2 regions of the Pseudoalteromonas sp. MT33b genome follow, and region 1 is predicted to be linked to the other one. Evidence: predicted binding sites of a transcription regulator. Region 1 holds the regulator's gene; the other holds the start of a gene.
The links. Region 1 encodes sigma-54, which starts transcription at its own class of promoters, with help from an activator protein. Its sites were predicted from a motif close to GTTGGCACGNNNNTNGNNT; they were not measured.

Region 1 (3,570 bases):
CGAGTCGATGGCTGCATACATATCTTGGTGTTCAGTAGAGGCAAATAACTCGCCTCCGTTTACATGTAAAGTTGCTTCTGCTTTTTGGCTTAGTTTTTCTACATCTAGAATGACATGAACATTATTAATGTGGTCAAAATGCCTTTCTAGTTTCGCAAACTTGGTGTTTACATAGTCTCTTAATGAATCTGTGATTTCTACATGACGACCAGTTAAATTTAGTTGCATAAGCATTTTCCTTCTATGTAAAACGTCTAAATCAGACTCTTACGCTGATTCGACGGAGGTATTGCTAGAGACTCTCGATATTTTGCTATTGTCCGTCTAGCTACTTTAATTCCTTGCTCAGCCAATATATCTGCAATTTTGCTATCACTCAATGGTTTAGCTGTGTTTTCTGCGGCGATTAGCTTTTTGATTAAAGCGCGAATTGCCGTAGATGAACACTCACCCCCATTTTCAGTGCTTACATGGCTGGAGAAGAAATATTTCAACTCAAAAATTCCCCGCGGGGTATGCATGTATTTTTGTGTTGTTACTCGCGAAATTGTTGATTCATGCATTTCGACCATTTCTGCGACATCATTTAATACCATGGGTTTCATGGCCTCAGGACCATGTTCAAAGAAAGCCTGTTGTTGTTGAACAATACAGTTAGTCACTTTTAATAACGTGTCATTACGGCTTTCTAAGCTTTTAATAAACCATTTTGCTTCTTGTAAATGAGAGCGAATAAATTGGCTATCACTGCTTGATTTTACAGAACGTGACATCGCCGCATAGTGGCTATTCACTCTGATTTTCGGCATGCAGTCTGGGTTTAGTTCAACTACCCAACGGCCTTTTATTTTTTTTACGGATACATCGGGTATCACGTATTCAGACTCTTCTCTAACAATGGTATCCGCAGGCTTTGGATTTAAGCTGTGGATCAATGTCATGACTTCTTTCAGCTCACTTTCTTTAAGCTTAGTCTTTTTCATCAAAGTGCGATAGTCACGACTCGCTAATAATTCAATATGTTCTGATAACACCATTTTAGTTTCAGCTAAATAGGGGGTGTCAGCATCGAATTGGCGTAATTGAATACACAAACATTCTTGTAAACTACGGGCGCCAATACCGACAGGATCGAATAATTGGATTCTTTTTAAGACAGCTTCGACTTCATCAAGTTCGATTTCTTCTTCATCGTTATTTTGATTGAAGCTTTCAACAATGTCTTCGCAGCTTACGGTTAAAATACCCGAATCATCAATTGCCTCAACAATCGCAACGGCAATCGCTTCGTCTGTTGGGCTGAATGGAGTCAGTTGTAACTGCCACATTAGGTATTCGTGGAGAGTTTCGGTTGATGCGCCTTGGTAAATTGATTCATCTTCAGGCATTGGACCTGAGGAACTTGATGGGGCAGCACTCATGTACTCATCCCACGTAACATCCATTGCTAAGTCGTCACTTACGGTGTCTTTGTTGAGGGCATCACTGCTTTCTTGCTCGTACTCGCTTGCAGCTTCGTCAGCCGACGCGCTTAGTTGGGTATCGTCAGATTCGGCTTTCTGCTCGTTCTTGCCAATACTCTCTTCTGCATAATCTGCTTCTTCAACTTCAAGCAAAGGGTTAGAGTCTAACGCTTCTTGAATTTCTTGCTGGAGATCCAATGTACTGAGCTGCAACAAACGGATAGCCTGTTGCAGTTGTGGAGTCATTGTAAGTTGCTGGCCCATGCGCAGCTGTAATGATTGCCTCATGTATCCCTAACAATCCTTTTTAGTCTTATCAAACAATAGCACGATGCCGTTAACTATTTATTTGATTTATTGTCATTGTTATAAGTCTAGCAGATGCTCTAGTCGGTGGCGTATTTAAAGCCTGAATTGCTCGCCTAGATACACATCGCGTACAGTTTGGTCGGCTAACACATGTTCAGGTGTACCTGATGCAATTAGCTCCCCATGAGAAACAATGTAGGCTTTTTCACAAACATCAAGGGTTTCTCTCACATTGTGGTCAGTAATTAATACACCAATACCACGATTTTTTAAGTGCTCAATAATTTTCTTTATATCTAACACTGAAATAGGATCAACACCAGCAAAAGGCTCATCGAGCAAAATAAATTTAGGGTCAGCGGCCAGTGCGCGTGCTATTTCAACACGACGGCGTTCACCCCCTGACAATGCCATACCTTGGCTGTCACGAATGTGTTGAATGCTAAATTCATCAAGTAAGCTGTTAAGTGTTTCTTCGCGGCCTTGTTTATTGAGATCTTTACGGGTCTCTAAAATGGCCATTAAGTTTTGATAAACGGTCAGTTTTCTAAAAATCGATGATTCTTGTGGCAAATAGCCAATACCTAAGCGAGCGCGGCTGTGCATTGGCAATAAGGTGATATCGTTATCATCAATGCTTATTTTACCTTTGTCACTGGGCACTAATCCCACAATCATGTAAAAGGTGGTTGTTTTACCTGCGCCATTTGGCCCAAGTAAACCGACAATGCTGCCAGCTTCTACCTCAAGGCCTACATTTTTTACAACTTGGCGACCCTTATAGCTTTTAGCTAATAGCTCTGCTTTTAGTGTGCTCATGGCTGGCCTTCATCGTTCTTTTTGTTATCAACAGGCACTAAAATAGTGTGTACACGATCGGTCGAGTTTTCATCTTTCTCGGCACTTATCAGTTGCTGTTCCATATCGTATGTAATGCTCTTGGCACTGACTTTTTGGCCTGCTTGAGTCACTTGTGCATTGCCAACGAGTGTTAATAAGCGTTTAGCAACATCGTAACGAACTTCTTCAGCACTGGCGCTCATAATAGTGCCGTCAGCTTGTTTTTCTTCAAAGTAAGCGGGCTTTCCTGTGGCAATAATTAATTCAACCGTGCCTTCAACTTCACCTGCATGTGCTTCGAGTCGATCCGCTGTAATACGACGGTTACCATGTATGATCTCGACATTATCTTCGAAGATACCAATGCCATTTTTTAGCTGACCTTCTTGGCGATCAGAGCTAATGCTGATTGGTGTGCCAGCCTGCTCAGCAGCTGCGCCAGAAAACGCAATCAATAAGCTTGGGATCAGGAGTAATTTCTTAAGTTTATTGGTCATAGTATATGGTTCGTGTATGGTTAGTTAACTCAACAATTTCGGCTTTTAAATCGGCTTTTAAACCTTTACCGGTAATTTTTAAATTCGGTCCTGTCAGCGTGACAGGTTGCTTAGAAAACATGGTCATTTTGTCAATGTCGATGTTAATGTTCTCAGCTTTAATATCTTCGATCATGCCATTATGGGTAAGGTTTTTAGCAACTACATCCCCTTCGAATACAAGCTGATCGTTTTCATATAACGTGGCTTCTTTGGCTTTTACTTGCCAAACTTGCTGATCACCGTAAATGGTGAAAATGGGTTGCTCAAAAAAGGTGAACCCGAGCTGTTGATACAGCTCCATTTTAGCAGCGGCCACTTTATGACTGATTTTACCTTGATCATCATAGGCTGTTTGCTTTAATGCGATTGCGGTATAATCAGGTGTAGCGATAATCTCGTCTTCACTGAGCACTGTGTTT
Region 2 (3,570 bases), 880 kb from region 1:
GCAGGCTCAGTGACGAATGTACAAGACCAGAGTCATCAAATTGCGACCTCAACTGAGCAACAAACGGTGGTTGCTGAGGACATTAATAATAGCCTCGCGGCAATTAACCATTTAGTAAATAGCACAGCAGATCATGCACATGAGTTAGCAGACGAAGCACGCGATCTCAATGAGCTAGCTATTTCACTTAATAAAACGGTTAATCAATTTAAGTTGTGATTAGTCATTGAATTGTTCTAGGTGTGTGTTCTTGCTACTTATCATAAGTAACAAATCAGGCACCATGCAGTCGTCAATAAGAAATTTTTAACGCTGCAAACGACAGGTCTAAATCATTCACACTGATTTGAATTGGTATTGAGATAGATTGCAGATGTAATTAAAAACCCGATGTCACCTGAAGATGACATCGGGTTTTTATCGTCAGCCTTCCTTGTTACCTGTGGCGTAACCGCTTTAGTAAGTTCCATAAATAGTTGCCACTGTTGCTCATTCCATGTAGCAACTCCCTTGTTGTTCAGTCCGTGTAATAATTGCGCTTGTACTTGTTCCATTTTGTCACCTCCTTACGCTAGCTTCATCCATATTTGGCTCCTAGCCTAAACCAAAATCCTTGGTGTTTATCCTTTCACTTTATCCATAAAGCGTTGCCATTGTGCGCTTGTCCATAACGCCTTGTTACTTCCTTGCTGTCCTTTGTGCTGTGTTACATTTTCCATACTGTAAATCTCCTTGCAGTGTTGTCATCCATTATTACGTGTGCATTTCCTTGCCGTACACTCATTCCTTTGAACCGTGATTATTATCGCTTACCGATAATATACACAGCATGAATCAAACCTGGAATGTACCCTAATAAGGTTAAAATAATATTAATCCAGAATTGTGCCCCTAAACCTACCTGTAAAAATACGCCAAGAGGCGGAATTAAAACCGAGAAAATAATGCGTATTAAATCCATAACTCACTCCTTGAAAAAGATAAGCCCAGCCAAAGCTGGGCTATAGGGCGTGCTATTATTCAGCAACAATCTTAAGTTCATCGATGACTTTACGCACATCTTCAGCATTTTCAGCAATGCTCACTGCTAATTGCTTTTCTGCATCTGACTTAACCGTACCTTTTAATGTAACAACGCCTTTATCTGTATCGACATCAATATCAGTGCCGCCTACTTCAGAGTTAAATAAATAACGTGTGGTGATCACTGTACTGATCTTCGCATCAGTTAAGTCACTTTCTACTGAGTCACCTTTATCTGCACTCGTGGCCTTAGACTTCATGTTTTTCACAACCGTTAATTTGTTATCAACAGCAGTTACACCGTCTAGGCTAAGTACAAGCTCTTCGGCTAACTCTTTGTCTAATTCACTATCAACTTTACCGGTTAATACAACTTTGCCGTTTTTTACGTCTGTGTTGATATCAAAATTATTTAGGTTAGTGTTCATAAGAAGCACAGTTTCTGCCTTACCATCAATCCAAGCATCTTTACTTTCATTTTCCCAGTTGCTTGCCTGAGCACTCATACTTGTTGCACCAATTACTAACGCAGCAATCATAGTCTTGTTGAATGTATTCATAATCTTTCTCCTTTTGATTAAAGACGAGATAACTAATGCGACTACGATGCCAACTTTTTATTTTTATATTATTCAATAAGTTAAACCGATATTCAGCCATGGTTTATATTCGTTTCGGTAATTATTTACAGACAATTCGGTAAGAAGTTCACTCTGTTATAAAAATGACTAATTAATTGTCAATCTTATTAATCTATGGTTAATTTAACGAATGAAAGCCCACACCAAAAAACATAAGCCAATGAATATTAATAAAATAATTTTTGGCCTACACTTTGCTTTGTGATTAACATAACTTTAAAACTCAACAGGGAATTATCATGGCCGTCAAACTCGAAGATCGCCCCATCGAGCAAGTAAGAGAAGAAGTAATCGATCAACTTATCTATAACTACAGTCATGCAGTTATTTCAGCAGAAGCATTTGAACGAAGACTAGACCAAGCAATGGAAGCCACCAGCAATGAGGTGTTAATTGAGCTGGTTGCTGACTTAGAGTTAACAGCAGATATTGACTACAAGTCACATAAACACGTGCAGTTTAAGCCTCACTATGCACATGGTAGCGATGCAGAAAGCCTGCAACTACGCAGTATTTTAGGTTCCAACGAGCGCAGCGGCCAATGGCTAGTCCCGAAAGAAATTCACCTAACGAACTGTTTAGGCTCAATTGAATTAGACTTTAGTGAAGCCGTTTTTCAGCACCAGCATGTCACCATCTACGTAAACTGTATTTTAGGCAGCGACGAAATCTACGTGCCAGAACATGTAAATGTAGTGTCAAAATTGTTTAGTGTGGTTGGTAGCGTTGAAAATAAATCGGTTGCACTCAATAAAGGGCAAGGCCCCACAATTACGATTGAAGGTAATGTTTGGCTAGGCTCAGTAGAGATTAAAGTCAAACGCACCATGAAAGAAAAGTTCATCAGCTTTGCCAACAGCCTAAAAGCCAGTTGGAAAGAAATGAATAGAGTGCAATGACGAAATACGAGTTGCGAAACCCCTTCGCGCACAATAAATTTCACGCCTACCTTAAACCGTAGGCGTTATGTTTACATGGCACGTTTGCACAGCAACGTCTTTTATAAAATTCACGGCTAAAGCCCCTCCTACAAGTGATACACATTTCACACGTGGGAGGCGTTTTAACGCCGAAAAAGCGAACCTTTTCAGCGACATTAAACACCCTTCACGGTTTAGCTCGCATCTCGTACTTCGTAACTCGTTACTTATAACCCCTTCGCGCGAAATAAATTTCACGCCTACCTTAAACCGTAGGCGTTATGCTTGCATGGCGCGTTTGCGCAGCAACGTCTCTTTATAAAATTCACGGCTAAAGCCCCTCCTACAAGTGATACACATTTCACACGTGGGAGGCGTTTTAACTATACAAGCTCGCATCTCGCTTTTCGCAGCTCGTTGCTTACAACCTCTTCACGCGAAATAAATTTCACGCCTACATTAAACCGTAGGCGTTATGCTTGCATGGCGCGTTTGTGCAGCAACGTCTCTTTATAAAATTCACGGCTAAAGCCCCTCCTACAAGTGACACACATCTCACACGTGGGAGGCGTTTTAACTATACAAGCTCGCATCTCGCTTTTCGCAGCTCGTTGCTTACAACCTCTTCACGCGAAATAAATTTCACGCCTACATTAAACCGTAGGCGTTATGCTTGCATGGCGCGTTTGCGCAGCAACGTCTTTTATAAAATTTACGGCTAAAGCCCCTCCTACAAGTGACACACATCACACACGAGGGAGGCGTTTTAACTATACAAGCTCGCATCTCGCTTTTCGCAGCTCGTTGCTTAGAACCTCTTCACGCGAAATAAATTTCACGCCTACATTAAACCGTAGGCGTTATGCTTGCATGGCGCGTTTGCGCAGCAACGTCTTTTATAAAATTCACGGCTAAAGCCCCTCCTACAAGTGATATACACCTCACACGTGGGAGGCGTTTTAACGCCGAAAAGCAAACATTTTCAA

Region 2: H3302_RS14175 (LiaF domain-containing protein) is a predicted target of sigma-54. The motif match lies at 1,846-1,864, and genes of this name have one in related genera.

What each region holds. Positions count from the first base shown of each region.
Region 1 covers NZ_CP059831.1:436,536-440,105, forward strand. Annotated here, with positions in the region: gene hpf (ribosome hibernation promoting factor) at 1-228, opposite strand, end outside; gene H3302_RS02095 (RNA polymerase factor sigma-54) at 255-1,751, opposite strand; gene lptB (LPS export ABC transporter ATP-binding protein) at 1,866-2,591, opposite strand; gene lptA (lipopolysaccharide transport periplasmic protein LptA) at 2,588-3,109, opposite strand; gene lptC (LPS export ABC transporter periplasmic protein LptC) at 3,099-3,570, opposite strand, start outside.
Region 2 covers NZ_CP059831.1:3,134,884-3,138,453, forward strand. Annotated here, with positions in the region: gene H3302_RS14155 (methyl-accepting chemotaxis protein) at 1-219, shown strand, start outside; gene H3302_RS14160 (hypothetical protein) at 333-554, opposite strand; gene H3302_RS14165 (YqaE/Pmp3 family membrane protein) at 803-961, opposite strand; gene H3302_RS14170 (BON domain-containing protein) at 1,017-1,583, opposite strand; gene H3302_RS14175 (LiaF domain-containing protein) at 1,904-2,563, shown strand.